2 regions of the Streptomyces sp. NPDC002144 genome follow, and region 1 is predicted to be linked to the other one. Evidence: riboswitches for the same ligand, from Rfam matches in the RefSeq annotation. Region 1 holds a riboswitch; the other holds the start of a gene.
The links. A riboswitch is a leader RNA that binds a small molecule or an ion and turns the genes downstream of it on or off. The one in region 1 is predicted to bind glycine.
Positions count from the first base shown of each region.

Region 2: it holds a riboswitch for glycine, as region 1 does, so the genes downstream of both, gcvT (glycine cleavage system aminomethyltransferase GcvT) here and gcvP (aminomethyl-transferring glycine dehydrogenase) in region 1, are expected to answer to the same signal.

Region 1 covers NZ_JBSFDB010000022.1:169,729-179,069, forward strand. Annotated here, with positions in the region: gene ACWCQ1_RS30145 (TOBE domain-containing protein) at 68-487, shown strand; gene gcvP (aminomethyl-transferring glycine dehydrogenase) at 534-3,419, opposite strand; glycine riboswitch at 3,596-3,691, opposite strand; gene ACWCQ1_RS30155 (PRC-barrel domain-containing protein) at 3,803-4,180, shown strand; gene ACWCQ1_RS30160 (DNA polymerase IV) at 4,230-5,600, opposite strand; gene ACWCQ1_RS30165 (MerR family transcriptional regulator) at 5,668-6,351, opposite strand; gene ACWCQ1_RS30170 (bifunctional nuclease family protein) at 6,611-7,084, opposite strand; gene ftsR (transcriptional regulator FtsR) at 7,169-7,906, opposite strand; gene ACWCQ1_RS30180 (FHA domain-containing protein) at 7,926-8,810, opposite strand; gene ACWCQ1_RS30185 (DUF881 domain-containing protein) at 8,893-9,341, opposite strand, start outside.
Region 2 covers NZ_JBSFDB010000005.1:39,351-48,691, forward strand. Annotated here, with positions in the region: gene ACWCQ1_RS09220 (L-serine ammonia-lyase) at 1-681, opposite strand, end outside; gene glyA (serine hydroxymethyltransferase) at 738-2,021, opposite strand; gene gcvH (glycine cleavage system protein GcvH) at 2,036-2,413, opposite strand; gene gcvT (glycine cleavage system aminomethyltransferase GcvT) at 2,529-3,647, opposite strand; glycine riboswitch at 3,692-3,799, opposite strand; glycine riboswitch at 3,800-3,909, opposite strand; gene ACWCQ1_RS09240 (AAA family ATPase) at 4,087-4,755, shown strand; gene ACWCQ1_RS09245 (enhanced serine sensitivity protein SseB) at 4,878-5,672, shown strand; gene ACWCQ1_RS09250 (enhanced serine sensitivity protein SseB C-terminal domain-containing protein) at 5,826-6,584, shown strand; gene ACWCQ1_RS09255 (ABC transporter permease) at 6,898-7,905, shown strand; gene ACWCQ1_RS09260 (ABC transporter substrate-binding protein) at 7,977-9,341, shown strand, end outside.

The sequences.
Region 1 (9,341 bases):
TACGGTGACCCGTGGGCACAAACGCCCACAGGCCCCACCGATCCCCCATCTCCCGCGAGGCGTTCCCATGAGCCTGAGCATCCGCAACCAGATCCCCGGCACGGTCACCGCCGTCACCCCCGGCGAGGTCATGGCCACCGTCAAGGTCCGCCTCACCGGCGGCCAGGAGATCACCGCGGCGATCACCCTGGAGTCCGTCGAGGAACTCGGCCTCGCCGCGGGGACCGCCGTACGCGCCCTGGTGAAGTCGACGGAGGTGTCCCTCGCCACCGCGCCGGTCCAGGGCCTGTCCATCCGCAACCAACTGCCCGGCACCATCACCGACATCGCCACCGGCGGCGCCATGGCCTCCGTGAAGGTCGCGGTCGAGGGCGGCGAACTGACCTCCGCGATCACCAGGGACGCCGCGACCGACCTGGGCCTGACGACCGGCGCCTCCGTCGTCGCCCTGATCAAGTCGACCGAGGTGTCACTGGCCACGGCCTGACACGGAAGAGGGCCCCGCCGAAGCGGGGCCCTCATCCACGACCGGCTCAGTCCTCGTAGGCGTCCAGCGGCGGGCACGAGCACACCAGGTTGCGGTCGCCGAAGGCCTGGTCGATCCGCCGCACCGGCGGCCAGTACTTGTCGGCGGCGGAGACACCGGCCGGGAAGACGGCCTCCTCGCGCGTGTACGCGTGCTCCCACTCGTCGCCCAGGGCGGCGGCGGTGTGCGGCGCGTTGCGCAGCGGGTTGTCGTCCGCCGGCCACTCGCCCGAGCCGACCTTCTCGATCTCCGCGCGGATGGCGATCATCGCGTCGCAGAACCGGTCCAGCTCGGTCAGGTCCTCGGACTCGGTCGGCTCGATCATCAGCGTGCCGGCCACCGGGAAGGACATGGTCGGGGCGTGGAAGCCGTAGTCGATCAGCCGCTTGGCCACGTCGTCGACGCTCACCCCGGTCGCCTTGGTCAGCGGCCGCAGGTCGATGATGCACTCGTGCGCGACCAGACCGCCGGGCCCGGTGTAGAGCACCGGGTAGTGCGGCTCGAGCCGCTTGGCGATGTAGTTGGCGGACAGCACGGCCACCTGCGTGGCCCGCTTGAGCCCCTCACCGCCCATGAGCCGGACGTACGCCCAGGAGATCGGCAGGATGCCCGCGGAACCCCAGGGCGCGGCCGAGATGGGCCCCACGCCGGTCTCCGGGCCGGCCTCCGGCTGCAGCGGGTGGTTCGGCAGGTACGGCGCCAGGTGCGAGCGCACACCCACCGGGCCGACGCCCGGACCGCCGCCGCCGTGCGGGATGCAGAAGGTCTTGTGCAGGTTCAGGTGCGAGACGTCCCCGCCGAAGTGGCCCGGCTTGGCGAGGCCGACCAGCGCGTTGAGGTTGGCGCCGTCGACGTAGACCTGCCCGCCGGCCTCGTGCACCTGCGCGCAGATGTCGGCGACGTGCTCCTCGAACACGCCGTGCGTCGAGGGATACGTGATCATCAGCACGGCCAGCTCGTCGCGGTACTGCTCGATCTTCGCCCGCAGGTCCTCGACGTCGATCTCGCCGTCCTCGGCGGTCTTCACGACGACGACCTTCATCCCGGCCATCACGGCGCTGGCGGCGTTGGTGCCGTGCGCGGAGGACGGGATCAGGCACACGGTCCGCTGCTCGTCCCCGTTGGCCCGGTGATATCCCCGTACGGCCAGCAGCCCGGCCAGTTCGCCCTGCGACCCGGCGTTCGGCTGCAGCGACACCTTGTCGTACCCGGTGACCTCGGCGAGACGTTCCTCCAGCTCGTGGATGAGCGTGAGGTAGCCCTGCGCCTGCTCGGCGGGGGCGAAGGGGTGCAGCTGACCGAACTCGGGCCAGGTGACCGGCTCCATCTCGGTGGTCGCGTTGAGCTTCATGGTGCAGGAGCCCAGCGGGATCATGCCCCGGTCGAGCGCGTAGTCCCGGTCGGCCAGCCGGCGCAGGTAGCGCAGCATGGCGGTCTCGGAGCGGTGCTGGTGGAAGACGGGGTGGGTGAGGAAGTCGTCCCGGCGCAGCCGGTCCTCGGGCAGGGCCGCCCCGGCGACCGCGTCCAGCGCCTCGACGTCGCCGTCGACCCCGAAGGCCGCCCACACGGCCGCCAGCTGGGCCCGCCCGGTCGTCTCGTCGCAGGCGATCGACAGCTGGTCGGCGTCGACGAGGCGCAGGTTGACGCCGTTGTCCCGGGCGGCCGCCACGACCTCGGCGGCCCGTCCGGGGACCCGCACGGTGAGCGTGTCGAAGTACGCCCCGTGCACCACCTCGACGCCCCCGGCCTTCAGGCCCTCGGCGAGGATCGTGGCGTAGCGGTGCGTGCGCCAGGCGATGCTCCGCAGCCCCTCGGGACCGTGGTACACGGCGTACATGCCGGCCATGACCGCGAGCAGCACCTGCGCGGTGCAGATGTTGCTGGTGGCCTTCTCCCGCCGGATGTGCTGCTCACGGGTCTGCAGGGCCAGCCGGTAGGCCTGGTGCCCGTCCGCGTCCACGGACACGCCCACGAGCCGTCCGGGCAGGCTGCGCGCGAACTTCTCGTGCACGGCCATGTAGCCCGCGTGCGGCCCGCCGAAGCCCATCGGCACACCGAACCGCTGGGTCGTCCCCACCGCGATGTCGGCTCCGAGCTCGCCGGGCGACTTCAGCAGGGTGAGGGCGAGCAGATCGGCGGCGACGGTGACCAGGGCACCCAGCTCGTGCGCCTGGTCGATCACCGCCTTGATGTCGCGTACGGCACCGGAGGCGCCGGGGTACTGGACCAGCACGCCGTTGATCTCCCGCCCGGCGACCTCGGCCGGGATGCCGTCGCTCAGGTCGGCGACCACGACCTCCACGCCCGTCGGCTCGGCGCGGGTCTCGATCACGGCGATGGTCTGCGGCAGCACGTCCGCGTCGACCAGGAACAGGCCCTTCTTGTTCTTCCCCATACGGCGGGACAGGGACATGGCTTCGGCCGCCGCCGTCCCCTCGTCGAGCAGCGAGGCACCGGAGGTGGGCAGTCCGGTGAGGTCGGCGACCATGGTCTGGAAGTTCAGCAGGGCCTCGAGCCGCCCCTGGGAGATCTCGGGCTGGTACGGGGTGTACGCCGTGTACCAGGCGGGGTTCTCCATCACGTTCCGCAGGATCACGGGCGGCGTGAAGGTGCCGTAGTACCCGAGCCCGATCATCGAGCCGAGCACCTGGTTGCGGTCGGCCAGCGAACGCAGCTCGGCCAGCACCTCGGCCTCGGTCCGCGCTCCCGGCAGCTCCAGGGCATCGGCGTTCCTGATGACGTCCGGCACCGCGGCGGTGGTCAGCTCGTCCAGCGAGCCATACCCGATGTGGGCGAGCATCTTCGCCCGGGCTTCCTGGTCGGGCCCGATGTGGCGCTGCTCGAAGGGGATCCCCTTCTCGAGCTCGGAGAGCGGAATGCGATGGGCGGTCATTTGCGGAGGCCTCCTGGTCTGACACGACCTTCGAGGGGCACCACGGCACGGGTACCCGAACGGCCTCCCCCTCTGTCATCTCGACCTGAGAGCTTCACCGGGTCGCCCGAAAGCTCCCGGTTTTCACCGTCGGTGAGGGCGGAAGCCGTGACACCCGCCCTGCTTTCCAGAGTGACCTCGTCCGTGCGGTACGTGAGCCTGAGAGATTCCGGGGAGGATTTGCTCCTTCGGCGCCTCCGGTGTCACCCGGAGGACTCTCCCGCACGGGGTCATCAGCCGTTGACAGAGTACCAGTGCGCTCTACAGCGCGGCTCGAGTGGCCGCGTCGCCCGATGTGCACTTTCGTAGTGCTTACGGATGAGTTGCGACCATGTGGAGGGCCCGTGCAGACCGACATCGATCCGCGCAACCTGATCGGCCGCAAGGCGTTCGACCGCAACGGCACGAAGATCGGCACCATCGACGAGGTCTATCTCGACGACGCCACCGGCGTGCCCGAGTGGGCGGCCATACGTACGGGTCTCTTCTCCCGCGACGCCTTCGTCCCCCTGGAGCCCAGCGAGCTGGTCGAGGGCACCCTCCACGTCCCCTTCGACCGGGCGCTGATCAAGGACGCCCCCGACTTCGGCGTGGGCCGCCACCTCTCCCCCGAGCAGGAACTCCAGCTCTACCACCACTACGGCCTCCACCTGGCCTCACCCCCCTCGCTCCCGGACCGCGACTTCGGCAGACTCGCGGGCCAGGAGGACGCGGACGCCTGACCCCCGCCCCGCCGACACCCACAGCCGGCCCGTCACACGCCGCCCTCGCTCACACGCCTCCCCCGTCCACCGAGACCCCGGGTCTCTCCGCGACCAACGGCAACGGTTCGGCCGCCTCCAGCTCAGGGTCGTCGACCCGGAACGTCCGCACCCTGCCGGGCTCGGACCACGGTGTCTCGAACCGCACGGTCACCCGCCCCAGCCCGCTCCCCTGCACCCACCCGTGCCCGAACTCGGCATGCCGGACGTCATGCCCGGCCGGCCACCGTCGCTCGACCACGGTCACCTGCTCCGCGACGGGCTCCTCCACCCCCTCCTCCCCGGCATGCTCCATCCCCGTCGTCTCCCCGGCGGCCTGCGCGAACAGGTCCTCCTGGGTGTAGTCGGCCAGCCCGCTCACCCCGACTCCCAGCAGCCGCACACCCCCCGTCGTGTCCACGGCGTCCAGCAGCCGGGCCGCGGCCTCCCGCACCACCGCCGGATCGTCCGTGGGCCCCCGCAAGGTCTCGGACCGGGTCAGCGTCGAGAAGTCGTACCGCCGCACCTTCAGCACGATCGTCCGCCCCGACAGCCCGGCGGCCCGCAGTCTCCGCACGCACCGGTCCGCCAGCCGCTGCACCTCCAGCCCCACCCGTATCCGGTCGTGGATGTCCACGTCGTAGGTGTCCTCGACCGACACCGACTTCGCCTCCCGCTCGGCGACCACGGGCCGGTCGTCGTGCGCCAGCGCCATGGCGTACAGCGCGTGCCCGTGCGCCTTGCCGAGCAGCCGTACCAGCTCGTCCTCCCCGGCCTCCGCGATGTCGTCGACCGTGGTGATCCCGGCCCGCCGCAGGTGATCGCCCGTCGCCGGCCCCACCCCGGGCAGCGTCCGCACGGGCATCGGCCCGAGCAGCGCCCGCTCGGTCCCCGGCTCGATCAGCACCAGTCCGTCGGGCTTGGCCTCCTCGGAGGCGATCTTGGCGAGCATCTTGGACGCGGCGAGCCCGACGGACCCGGTGAGCCCCGTGCCGGTCCGTATGTCGGCGCGCAGCTTCTCCCCCACCAGCCTGGCCGACGCCTCGTCCCAGGCCGCCTCACCGGCCTCCAGGTCCACGAACGCCTCGTCCAGGCTCAACGGCTCCACCAGCGGCGACAACTCGTGCAGCAGGCCCATCACCTGCTCGCTGATCGCCCGGTAGAAACCGAACCGCGGCACCAGATACGCGGCGTTCGGCGCCAGCCGCCGCGCCTGGGCCATCGGCATCGCGGACCGCACCCCGAAGACCCGCGCCTCGTACGAGGCCGTGGCCACCACCCCGCGCGGCCCCAGCCCGCCCACCACCACGGCCTTCCCGCGCAGACTCGGCTTGGACGCCTGCTCCGCCGAGGCGTAGAAGGCATCCATGTCGAGATGCAGGATCGTGGGCGCGTTTCTCACATGTCCGATGCTGCCCTACGCCACTGACAATGCCCCCGTACGACGTCGGGCGGCGCTCGCCCGCGCCTCAGACGGCCCGGTTGCGCCGCCGTGCCAGCTCGTCCGCGGGGTTCTGACCGACGAGGGTCTCGCCGGTGTCGATCCGCTCGCCGTGCAGCTGGGACAGCGCGCTCTCGACGTCCCGCCAGACCACCCCGACGGCGATCCCGAAGATCCCCTGGCCGCCCTGGAGGAGGTCGTGGACCTCGTCCGGCGAGGTGCACTCGTAGACCGTGGCGCCGTCGCTCATCAGCGTCATGCGCTCCAGGTCCCGGAAGCCGCGCTCCCGCAGGTGCTGCACGGCCGTGCGGATGTTCTGCAGCGACACGCCGGTGTCCAGGAACCGCTTGACGATCTTCAGGACGACCACGTCCCGGAAGCTGTACAACCGCTGTGTCCCCGACCCGTACGCGGGCCGCACGCTCGGCTCCACGAGCCCGGTGCGCGCCCAGTAGTCGAGTTGCCGGTAGGTGATACCGGCGGCCGCGCAGGCCGTGGGACCGCGGTAGCCGATCTGCTCGGACGTCATGGACGTCGCCCCTCCGCTGCTGGGCACGGCCGTCGGTCGCTGGGGAGCGTGATCGGCCGCGCTGCCGTGATGGGGGTCCCCCCAACCCGAACGAGGTTGAGAGCCTGGGGGCGGGTACGGAAGGCTCACCCCGACCTCACGTCCGGGGGCACCCCCAGCCGCACCGTCGCCGCTGCTTCTCACGCCGACCTCCGTCCTTGACCTGCCTCCTCGAAGGTAGGCAGCCACCAGGGGTGCGTCAACGACCGCCACACTCGGCACGCCGAGTGATAATCACCCTAAGAGTGGTTTCCCGTACCCCACCGCGGGGAAAGGCTAGCCGAATGCGCTCGGGACGAGCCTCAGGACGCTCTCACGCGCCGGTGGCAAATGCCGGCATTTGTGTGGTCACCGGACACAACCGGCCCGTCACGGACCGCTGGTCCGCCGGGCCGGCCGTCCGTCACTGGCTGCTGGTGCCGAAGTCCTCCGGCGAGATCTGGTCGAGGAACTCGCGGAACTTCTCCACCTCGTCCTCCTGCTCGTCCGGGATCGCGATGCCGGCGTCGTCGAGCACTCCGTCGCTGCCGTAGATCGGCGTCCCGGTGCGCAGCGCGAGCGCTATGGCGTCGGACGGGCGGGCGCTCACCTCGACCCCGCTGGCGAAGACCAGCTCCGCGTAGAAGACACCCTCACGCAGGTCCGTGATGCGCACTTCGGTGAGCTCCTGGCCGACGGCCTCCAGCACGTCCTTGAACAGGTCGTGGGTCAGCGGCCTGGCGGGAGCCATGCCCTGCTGGGCGAAGGCGATCGCCGTCGCCTCCCCCGGCCCGATCCAGATGGGGAGGTAACGGTCGCCTCCCACTTCCCGCAGGAGCACGATCGGTTGGTTGGAGGGCATTTCGACCCGGACACCTACGACATCGAGCTCGTTCACACAGCAACCCTAGGCCGTGCCCGGGACGTTTGGGTAGTCGGGCAGGGAACGGGGGGCCGATCCGGCCTTCGCGTCCGCGTCCGCTCAGGGCAGGCGGACGCCGAGCGCGGTCTGCACCAGGGCCGCGTGCAGCCTCACCGTGAGCGCCGCCAGCTCCTTCGTACGGGCCTCCGCGTGCGCCCTGGTCTGGGGGTTGCGGTGCCGCTTCAGCGGGGCCACCACCTGGTCCACGAGGCCCGCCTCACGGTCCGCGGCGGCCTTCATGGCCCGCAGGTGCCGTGGCTCGATCCCGAACCGCCCGAGCTCGATGACGAGCGAGGCCACGGTGACCGCCTCGGCGTCGTACGCCCCGTCCGGCAGCGGAGTGAGCAGCCCGTACGACTCCCACTCCGCCAGCTCCTGCTCGTCGATGCCCGCCGCGGCGAGCAGCTCGGCCCGTCCGATCCGGGCGGCACTGGGGCCCTCCAGGGGCTCCAGGACGGTCTCGCCGTCCCGCTGACGGTTCACGGCGGGCAACGGCAGGGCCTCGCCGCGCTCCATGGCGTCCAGATGCTCGCGGATCACCTTGAGCGGCAGATAGTGGTCCCGCTGCATCCTCAGGACGTGACCGAGACGCTCGACGTCGGCGGCGGTGAACTTGCGGTACCCCGAAGGGGTCCGCTGCGGCTCGACGAGCCCCTCCGACTCCAGGAAGCGGATCTTGGAGATGGTCACCTCGGGGAACTCGTCACGCAGCACGTTCAGCACCGTGCCGATGCTCATCAGCCCACTGTCCGCGGCGGCGGCCCCGTGCCCGGAACCGCCGCTCGGTGATTGCAGCATGGACCTACTCCGGGGAGGGTCAGTAGCCCCGCTGGCTCGCGTAGAACACCAGCCGGTACTTGCCGATCTGCACCTCGTCGCCGTTGTTCAGGGCGACCTGGTCGATCCGCTCGCGGTTGACGTACGTGCCGTTGAGGCTGCCGACGTCGGCCACCGTGAAGGAGCCGTCCCCGCCCCGGCGGAACTCCACGTGACGGCGCGAGACGGTCACGTCGTCCAGGAAGATGTCGCTCTGCGGGTGGCGGCCGGCCGTGGTCAGGTCGCTGTCCAGGAGGAAGCGGCTGCCCGAGTTGGGACCGCGGCGCACGACGAGGAGCGCGGAGCCCATCGGCAGCGCGTCCACGGCCGCCTGGGCCTCGGGCGAGAGGGCGGGCAGCTGGGTCTGCCCGGTGACCTCGGCGTCGTAGGCCTCCAGGCCGGAGATGGAGATCGTGGACGTCGTCTCCGAGGGGCGCTCGGGGGTGGCCCCGGCCCGCAGCGGGGCGCCGCAGTTGGAGCAGAAGCGGCTGTTCTCCGCGTTGCGGTTACCGCACCTCGTACACACCAGGGCCGACATAGGGGAAAACCCTCCACCCGAAGTTGAGGTTGACGGTTGCCCGAAACCTATGCCGCCGGACTGCGCAGGGTCAACAGACGGCGCGCCCTGACCTCCGGAAATGTCACCGCCCGGACCACCTAGCTGGTCCCGGAACAGCGGACGCTGGCCCTCCGCGTCGGGCTGTGCGCGATGGCGGGCGGTGGCATTGTCGCTGCCCTCTCGCGCGCTCTTGCCGAACAACTTCGCAAACAACTTCACGGGCGATTCCCCTTGACCGAAACAGACCCGCCCGTGGGGCAGGACGAACCCTGACTCATTACGCCGGCCGACCCGGACATCCTCACAACGTCCGTATCCACCAGACAGTTTCCACCACGCACCACCCGTTCGGTGCGCCGACCCCCCGCAACCTCATGCCCCTGCCGGACGCCCCCCATGCACCGCCGGTTCACTGGGAGGACGACCGAGCGTAGTCAGGCTGCTTCGCCGCTCGCAAGGCGTCCACGACGATCTTGTTCGACCGCTCGACAGTGACCGTGGCCTGCTCCTTCTCAAGAGTCTGCACCACGCCTCCAGGGATGTTGAGCGCCGGCTCGAGGTCCGCCGGCTTGCCGATGACCTTGAAACGATAGGGCGCGTTGATCTTGTTCCCGTCCACCGTGACGCTCTTGCCCGAATCCGTGAAGTAGGTGCTGGCAACCACGCGCACTCCGTTCACCTGGATCGCCTCCGCCCCCGCCGCGCGCAGCTCCTGGATCGTGTCGAGCAGACTGTCCGACTCGACCGCTCCCTTCGCGTCCTCGATCGTCAGGGTGATACCGGGCCCCTGAGCGGCCACCGTGCCCGCCAGAATGCCCAGTTGCCTCTCCTTCTCGATCGTCTGCTTCCGGGCCTCCT
Region 2 (9,341 bases), on a different contig from region 1:
TCCGCGCGCCACGCACTCCCGCATGACCCGCCAGATCTCCAGCAGGCCGGCCCGGATCTCGTCCTCCGTGCGCCAGGCGCGCTCGTTCTCCAGCATCAGCGAGGAGATCGACAGACCGGTCTCGTTGGTCAGGCGCAACAGCTCGTCACCGGTGCGGAAAGGATACTTCAGCACGGTGTCGTCCAGCTTGATCCGGTCCGCGCCCACCGCGTCCTCGTCGACGACGAACCCGCCGCCCACCGAGTAGTACGTCTTCGACAGCAGCTCGGCGCCCGAGGCGTCGTACGCCCAGAGCGTCATGCCGTTGGCGTGGTACGGCAGGGCCTTGCGGCGGTGCAGCTTCAGGTCGTCGTCGAAGGAGAACGGGATCTCGTGCCTGCCGAGCAGCCGGATACGGCCCGACTCCTTGATCTGCTCCACCCGGTCGTCCGCCGTCTCGACGTCCACCGTCCGCGGGGAGACGCCCTCCAGGCCGAGCAGCACCGCCTTGGGGGTGCCGTGGCCGTGGCCGGTCGCGCCCAGGGAGCCGTAGAGCTCGGAACGCACGGACGCGACGGAGCCCAGCAGCTCCTCGTTGGCCAGGCGGCGGGCGAACATGCGGGCCGCACGCATCGGTCCCACCGTGTGGGAGCTCGACGGGCCGATGCCGATCGAGAACAGGTCGAAGACCGAGATGGCCACGGGAACTCCTCCGAAAAGGGTGGGGGCACACGTCGTCGGGTGCCCCCACCGGGGAACTACTTGTTCAGACCCGGGTACAGCGGGTGCTTGTCGGCAAGCGCCTTCACCCGGGCCTTCAGCGCCTCCACGTCGTCCTTCCCGAAGGGAGAGGGCGCCTTCAGCGTCTCGGCGATGACGTCCGCGACCTCGGTGAAGTCCTCGGCCGTGAAGCCGCGGGTCGCCAGGGCCGGCGTACCGATCCGCAGCCCCGAGGTCACCATCGGCGGCCGCGGGTCGTCGGGGACGGCGTTGCGGTTGACCGTGATGCCGACCTCGTGGAGACGGTCCTCGGCCTGCTGTCCGTCCAGCGCTGACTCGCGCAGGTCGACGAGGATCAGATGCACGTCCGTGCCGCCGGACAGGACGTTCACCCCGGCCTCTCGGGCGTCGGCCGCCGTCAGCCGCTCGGCGAGGATGCGCGCACCGTCCACCGTACGCCGCTGGCGCTCCTTGAACTCCTCGCTCGCCGCGACCTTGAAGGACACCGCCTTCGCCGCGATCACGTGCTCCAGCGGACCGCCCTGGAAGCCCGGGAAGACGGAGGAGTTCAGCTTCTTCGCGAAGTCCTTGCCGCGGGCGAGGATGATGCCGCCGCGCGGACCGCCGAGCGTCTTGTGCGTGGTGGAGGTGACGACGTCGGCGTACGGCACCGGGTTCGGGTGCAGCCCCGCCGCCACCAGCCCCGCGAAGTGCGCCATGTCGACCCACAGGTACGCCTCGACCTCGTCCGCGATCCGGCGGAACTCGGCGAAGTCCAGCTGCCGCGGGTACGCCGACCATCCGGCGATGATCACCTTCGGCCGGTGCTCCTTGGCCAGCTTCTCCACCTCGGCCATGTCGACGAGTCCGGTCGCCGGGTCCACGTGGTAGGCGACCACGTCGAACTGCTTGCCGGAGAAGTTCAGCCGCATCCCGTGGGTGAGGTGGCCGCCGTGGGCGAGGTCGAGCCCGAGGATGGTGTCGCCGGGCTGGGCCAGCGCGAACAGGGCGGCCTGGTTGGCGGAGGCGCCGGAGTGGGGCTGGACGTTGGCGTACTCGGCGCCGAACAGCGCCTTGAGACGGTCGATGGCGATCTGCTCGGCGACGTCGACGTGCTCGCAGCCGCCGTAGTAGCGGCGGCCCGGGTAGCCCTCCGCGTACTTGTTGGTGAGGACCGAGCCCTGCGCCTCCATGACCGCGAGCGGAGCGAAGTTCTCCGAGGCGATCATCTCGAGGGTGGACTGCTGGCGCACGAGTTCGTCGTCGACCGCGGCGGCGATCTCCGGGTCGAGCTCGTGCAGGGACGTGTTCAGGACGGTCATGCGGCCTCGACTCCTCAGCCGGCGTTCTGGGCGGTGTACTCGTCGGCGGAGAGCAGGTCGACGGGCTCCTCGGTGACGCGCACCTTGAAGAGCCAGCCGCCCTCGAAGGGGGCCGAGTTGACCAGGGACGGGTCGTTCACCACGTCCTCGTTGATCTCGGTGACCTCACCGGTGACGGGGGAGTACAGGTCGCTGACCGACTTGGTCGACTCCAGTTCGCCGCAGGTCTCGCCCGCAGTCACGGCGGAGCCCACCTCGGGAAGCTGGGCGTAGACGACGTCGCCGAGCGCGTTGGCCGCGAACTCGGTGATGCCGACCGTCGAGACGCCGTCCTCGGCGGCCGACAGCCACTCGTGCTCCTTGCTGTAGCGCAGCTGCTGGGGGTTGCTCATGGCCTGAATTCTCCTGTACGCGGGGTGATGAGAAATGCCGGGGGACTGCTGGGGACGTGGACGGGCGGCGGGAAGGCGGGCGGGACCCCGAAGCGGGACCGCCCCCGCACAGTCTCTACTTCTGGCGCTTGTAGAAGGGCAGTGCCACGACCTCGTACGGCTCGTGGCTGCCTCGGATGTCCACACCGACCCCGAGCGTGCCGGGCGCCGAGTGGGCCGCGTCGACGTACGCCATCGCGATCGGCCTGCCCAGCGTGGGGGAGGGGGCGCCGGAGGTGACCTCGCCGATCACCTCGCCGCCGGCCACGACCGGGTACCCGGCGCGCGGGACGCGGCGGCCCTCGGCGATCAGGCCGACCAGGACGCGCGGCGGGTCCTCCTGGGCGCGGGCGGCGGCCTCGGCGAGCGCCTCGCGGCCCACGAAGTCGCCCTCCTTGTCGAACTTCACCACCCGCCCGAGCCCGGCGTCGAAGGGCGTCAGCGCGGTGCTGAGCTCGTGCCCGTACAGCGGCATGCCCGCCTCCAGGCGCAGGGTGTCCCGGCAGGACAGCCCGCAGGGGACCAGGCCGGCGGCCTCGCCCGCCTTGCTCAGCGCCTGCCACAGCTCGACGGCGTGCTCGGGCTTCACGAACAGCTCGAAGCCGTCCTCGCCGGTGTAGCCGGTGCGGGCGATCAGCGCGGGGACGCCGACGACCGTGCCGGGCAGGCCCGCGTAGTACTTGAGGCCGTCGAGGTCGGCATCGGTGAGGGACTTCAGGATCCCGGGCGACTCGGGTCCCTGGACGGCGATGAGGGCGTAGGCGTCCCGGTCGTCGCGCACCTCGGCGTCGAAGCCGGCCGCGCGCTCGGTCAGCGCGTCCAGCACGACCTGGGCGTTGGAGGCGTTGGCGACGACCAGGTACTCGGTCTCGGCGAGCCGGTAGACGATCAGGTCGTCCAGGATCCCGCCGTCGGCCCGGCAGATCATGGTGTAGCGGGCGCGGCCCACGGCGACGGACGCGATGTTCCCGACCAGGGCGTGGTTCAGCAGGGCGGCGGCCTGCGGGCCGGTGACGGTGATCTCGCCCATGTGGGAGAGGTCGAAGAGGCCGGCCCGGGTGCGCACGGCCAGGTGCTCGTCGCGCTCGGAGCCGTAGCGCAGCGGCATGTCCCAGCCGGCGAAGTCGGTCATCGTCGCACCCAGCGAACGATGCAGGGCATCGAGCGCGGTACGGCGGAGTTCGGTGCTGCTCATCGGACGGTCGTCTCCCAGGGCATGACGGGACAGGGCGAGGTCATTCCTCCCCATCTGTCATCGGTACCTGAGAGGTTCGCCCTGATCACGCGAATGACCGGGCTTGCACCGTGGGTGGGGCCACCGCACGGCGGCCCGCTTTTCAGATGTGCCTCGCCCGCGCGGTAACGGGGCCTGAGAGATTCAAGGGAGGGACTTGCTCCTTCGGCGCCCCAGCGACGCAGACGTACTCGCGTACTGGGGACTCTCCCGCGCGGATTCAAACGGCCGGTATGCAGTTGGCGCGCACATCATTGCACGCCTCGTCCGCTCGCGTCAGACCGCTCTTTGTGACGGGCCTGTGGCCGGAACCGAACGGAACCGCGAGACACCGTGCATTACCTTCTCTTTACATTCAGTGGGGAGAAGCTTTCCTGACCCCGCAGGGAGGACGATCACGGTGAACAGGCCCACGGCGTACGCCACGACCTCGGCTCTCACGCTGCCCCGGCAGCCCTCGGCCCCGGCCCGCGAGCGGTGCGACGAGCTCCCGGCCCCCGTCGTCCGCGATCTGCGCGACCGCTCCGGCCGCAGTCCGCACGCCCTGCTCTTCGGACCCCGTGACCTCGTCGTCGTCACCGGCCTGCCCGGCAGCGGCAAGTCCACGCTGATGGCCCGCGCGGTCAGGGGCGCCCGCGTCGACTCCCAGGACGCCCGTGACCGCTGGGAGCGCCGGCTGCCGGCCGCGCTGCCGTACGCGCTCTACCGCCCCCTGGTCCGCCTCGCCCACTACGCCGGTCTGCGCCGGGCCGTGCGCGGCGGCGAGGGAGTCGTCGTGCACGACTGCGGTACGCAGTCCTGGGTCCGCGGCTGGCTGGCCCGCGAGGCCCGCCGCCGCGGCGGCACGCTGCACCTGCTGCTCCTGGACGTCACGCCGGACGCGGCGCTGGCGGGCCAGCGCGAGCGTGGCCGGGGTGTCTCCCGCTACGCCTTCCTGCGCCACCGCACGGCGGCCGCACGGCTAATCCGGTCCGTGGAGCGGGGCGAGCTGCCCGAGGGCGTCGGCTCGGCGGTCCTGCTCGACCGGGACGCTGCGGACGCCGTCGCCAGGATCGGCTTCACGGGCTGACCCCGCGTCGGTCCCGCCCATGCGGCCTCACCCGGATCGGCTTCACGGGCTGACCCCTTGCCGGTCCCACCCGCTAGCCTTTCCGGTCATAGCAGTGGTTCCCAGCAGACGGTCGGACACAGATGGACTTCCCAGCGGATCTCCCCGCGGACTTTCCCGCCCAGGCACACCCCCATCCGCACGGCGGCTGGCCGGGCAACGAGCTGGAGGAGGTGCTCTCGGCCTCCCTCGGCATCCCCTCCGCGGGCGGCCGGATCATCGAGGTGCTCGGCCGCAGCTTCCTGTGGATCCCGCTGCCCAACGGCGGCGGTCCGCTCAGCGGTCCCCTCGACGTGCCCACGCTGGAGATCGAGGGCCAGGCCTACGTCCCGGTCTTCAGCTCCGAGGAACAGTTCCGCCAGGTCGTCGGCGGCCATCTGTCGTACACCGTCGCCCCGGCCGTCGAGTTCGCCCGCGGTCTGCCCCCGCAGGTGGGCCTCGCGGTCAACCCCGACGGCGTCGTCGGCATCCCCCTTCCGCCGGCCGCGGTCGCCGAGCTGTGCCGCGTCGGCCGCACCGCCCTGGACGGCCCCGCCTCCGGCGGCCGCGTCAAGCTCTACGAGCCGGACTGGCAGGACGACCCGATCGACTTCCTGGCCGCGGCCTCCGAGGAGTTCGCCGCCGTCGGCGTGGTGGCCACGGCCCGCCGCTGCCTCGCCGCGATCGAGACGGCGGACCCGGTGATGTTCGTGGGCGTCGAACTCTCGCAGCGCGAGGGCGACCTGAGGGCGCTTCCGCTGGCGGCCCTCGGCCGGGCGGTGACCAGGATCCCCACCCAGTGGCCGGTCAACCTGGTCCTCCTGGACGTGACCGACGACCCGGTGGCCGTCTGGATGCGCGACCGCGTACGCCCTTTCTATACGAGGGATCACTTTTAGGCCGCCGGCGGCGGGGGCAACGCCGCACCTGGGCTCGCGCACGCACAACGGGCCCCGAGCAGCCAGGCGCTTAAGCTGTCACCCAATGCGGGGCAACTCTTCGAAGGGGCGGTACGTCAGGTGAGCGCGAGCCTCAGCGGCGGCGTCGAGCAGATGCTGCGCCAGGTGACGCCCGGGCGCTACGACGCCTACGAGGCACTGCTCAGGGCGCTCGCCACCCCTGGCCAGGGCCAGATCTGGATGCTCCTGTGGCACGGCCAGGCGGGCGCTCCGGACGCCCAGTACGGAAACATGGAAGTGGACGGCTACGGCTACGCCCCGTGCGTCACCTCGGCCCAGGAACTCTCCGCCAGCGGCTGGAACCGCTCCTACGAGGTGGTCGACGGGATCGACGTGGCCCGCACCCTCTACCCCGACCACTTCGGCCTCTGGCTCAACCCGCACGCACCCGGCGGCGGCGTCGGCATCCCCTGGCCGGATCTGCGCCGTATCGCCACCGGCCTGGAGCGCCAGCCCGCCGGCCCGCTGCGGCTGCAGGAGCCGACCATCGAGATCCCGCAGTTCTACGCCCTGCTCACGCAGAACGCCCACCGCACCCCGGCCGTCCGCTCGCTGCGCCGCGCCTGGGTGCAGCCGGCGCTCGGGGCGCCGTATCTCGCCATCGGCCTCGACGTCTACGACACCAGTCCGCCCGCCGTGGACTCGGTGCGGGCGATGATGCAGCAGTCCATCGGCGCGGTCCCCGACGGCCTGCCCGTGTCGACCGTCGCGATGTCCGACGAGTACGACCCCGTCGCGCTGTGGATGCGGGCGAGCGCCCGCCCGTTCTACGACCGCGAGGCCCACGCGCCCGCGCCCGCCCAGGCCCCGGCAGCCGGATACGGCTATCCGCCGGCGCACGGCGCATACTGATACTCGTCTTCTGGTCCAGACCGGACCTCTGGCGATCTGCGCGCGTAGATGGCGCCGTAAGATCCTTTGATGTGCTGAATGTCCGAAATGAACCCGTCCGCCCCCCGTTACCCACTGTCCGGATAACGGAACCCTGCAGCCCGCATCACGTTTACGCATCCTTTCACCGCCAAGTCTGGCAACAGATCGCCAAAGCGTTGAAGACTCCCGCTCCAGGGGACTTCGTCCCCGTGTACGAGGACTGATCACGCCGCCACAGCGGCAAGTGCGGGCCGGCTACCGCCGGTTGAAATCGAAGAGGGGTCCCTGCCTGATGACGGCACCATTGCACGAGCCGACCGCGGAAGCGGCCCCGAGCGCGGCCGAGGAAGCGGCGGTCGCCAGCGCCGACGCGAAGGCCGTACAGGGACGCTCCCTGGGCCGGATCGCCTGGGAGCGCCTGAAGCGGGACAAGCTCGCCCTGGCGGGCGGCATCATCGTGCTCCTGCTCATCGTGGTCGCGGTGTTCGCGCCCCTGATCGCCAGCCTGTACGGCCAGGACCCGGACGCCTACCACGAGAGCCTGATCGACCCGCTCTTCAGCACCCCCAAGGGGTCGCTCGGCGGCGTCAGCGGCACCCACTGGCTGGGCGTCGAACCGGTCAACGGCCGCGACATCTTCGCCCGCATCCTCTACGGCGCCCGGATCTCGCTGCTGGTCGGCTTCCTGTCCGCGATCGTCGCCGTCGTCCTCGGCACGGTGCTCGGCATCCTGGCCGGCTTCTTCGGCGGCTGGGTCGACTCGGTCATCAGCCGCGTCATGGACGGTCTGCTGGCCTTCCCCCAGCTCCTCTTCATCATCGCGCTGGTCTCCGTCATGCCGGACCAGATGCTCGGGCTGAGCGGCTCCAGCGTGCGCGTGTTCGTGATGATCCTGGTCATCGGCTTCTTCGGCTGGCCCTACATCGGACGCGTGGTGCGCGGTCAGACCCTCTCGATGCGCGAGCGCGAGTACGTCGAGGCGGCCCGGTCCCTGGGCGCGGGGCGGTTCTACATCCTGTTCAAGGAGCTGCTGCCCAACCTCGTCGCCCCGATCATCGTCTACACGACGATGATGATCCCCACCAACATCCTGACCGAAGCGGCACTGAGCTTCCTGGGCGTGGGCGTCAAGCCGCCCACCTCGTCCTGGGGGCAGATGCTCTCGACGGCGATCGACTACTACGACTCGGACCCCATGTACATGATCGTCCCGGGTGTAGCGATCTTCATCACCGTTCTGGCCTTCAACCTCTTCGGCGACGGCGTGCGGGACGCGCTCGACCCGAAGGGCTCCCGCTGAACCGCCGTACCGCACAAGCGTCCCGTGGCACCAACACGGGGTCTCTCATCAAATCCGGAGGATCCGAGATCGTGACTACCCAACGCACCTCAGGGCGGCGTAAGCAGGCGTTGGCCGCTGCTGCCGCGGTCGCCGGGCTGCTGACCTTGGCAGCGTGCGGCGGCGGCAACGACAACGGGGGCTCGTCGTCCGGCGCCGCCGGCTTCGACGCCGCGAACAACAAGGTCGCCCAGGCCGATCAGGTCAAGAAGGGCGGCACCCTGAAGTTCGTCAGCACCCAGGACGCCGACTTCTGGGACACCACGCGCGGCTACTACGGCTTCATGTGGGACTTCGCGCGCTACTACAGCCGTCAGCTGCTGACGTACAAGACCGCGCCGGGTGCCGAGGGTGCCAAGCTCACCCCGGACCTCGCCACCGCCATGCCCGAGGTCACCGACGGCGGCAAGACCTACACGCTGCACCTGCGGGACGGCATCACGTGGGAGGACGGCAAGCCGATCACCTCCCAGGACGTCAAGTACGGCATCGAGCGTGTCTGGGCGCAGGACGTGCTGTCCGGCGGTCCGATCTACATCCAGCAGATGCTCGACCCGAACAACACCTACAAGGGTCCCTACAAGGACACCTCCGCGGACAAGCTCGGCCTGAAGGCGATCTCCACGCCCGACGCCAAGACGATCGTCTTCCACCTGCCGAAGCCCAACTCGGACTTCCCCGAGGTGCTGGCGATGGTCGCGTCCTCCCCGGTCCGCCAGGACAAGGACACCAAGGCCAAGTACACGCTGCACCCCTTCTCCTCCGGCCCGTACAAGTTCCAGTCGTACAGCCCGGGCAAGGGCCTGGTCCTGGTCCGCAACACCAGCTGGAAGGCGTCCTCGGACCCCGTCCGCAAGGCGTACCCGGACAAGATCACGCTGGACATCTCGTCCAACCAGAACGACTCCGACCAGCGTCTGATCAACGGCGACTACGACATCGACGCCAGCCAGACGGGCCTCGGCCCGCAGGCGCGCCAGATCGCCCTGAAGCAGCACAAGGGCAACCTGGACAACCCGGTCTCCGGCTTCATCCGCTACGCGGTCTTCCCGCAGACGGTCAAGCCGTTCGACAACATCCACTGCCGCAAGGCCGTCATCTACGCGGCCGACCACGTGTCGATCCAGACCGCGCGCGGTGGCCCGGTCGCCGGTGGTGACATCGGCACCAACATGCTCCCGCCGTCCGTCTCGGGTGGCGAGGGCCAGAAGTACGACCCGTACCAGATCGCCGGTGCCAACAAGAACGGCAACGTCAACCTGGCCAAGCAGGAGCTCAAGGCCTGCGGTCAGCCGAACGGCTTCAAGACCACCATCGCCGTCCGCAACAACAAGGCGCAGGAGGTGGCCACGGCCACGTCCCTGCAGGCGTCGCTGAAGAAGGTCGGCATCAACGCC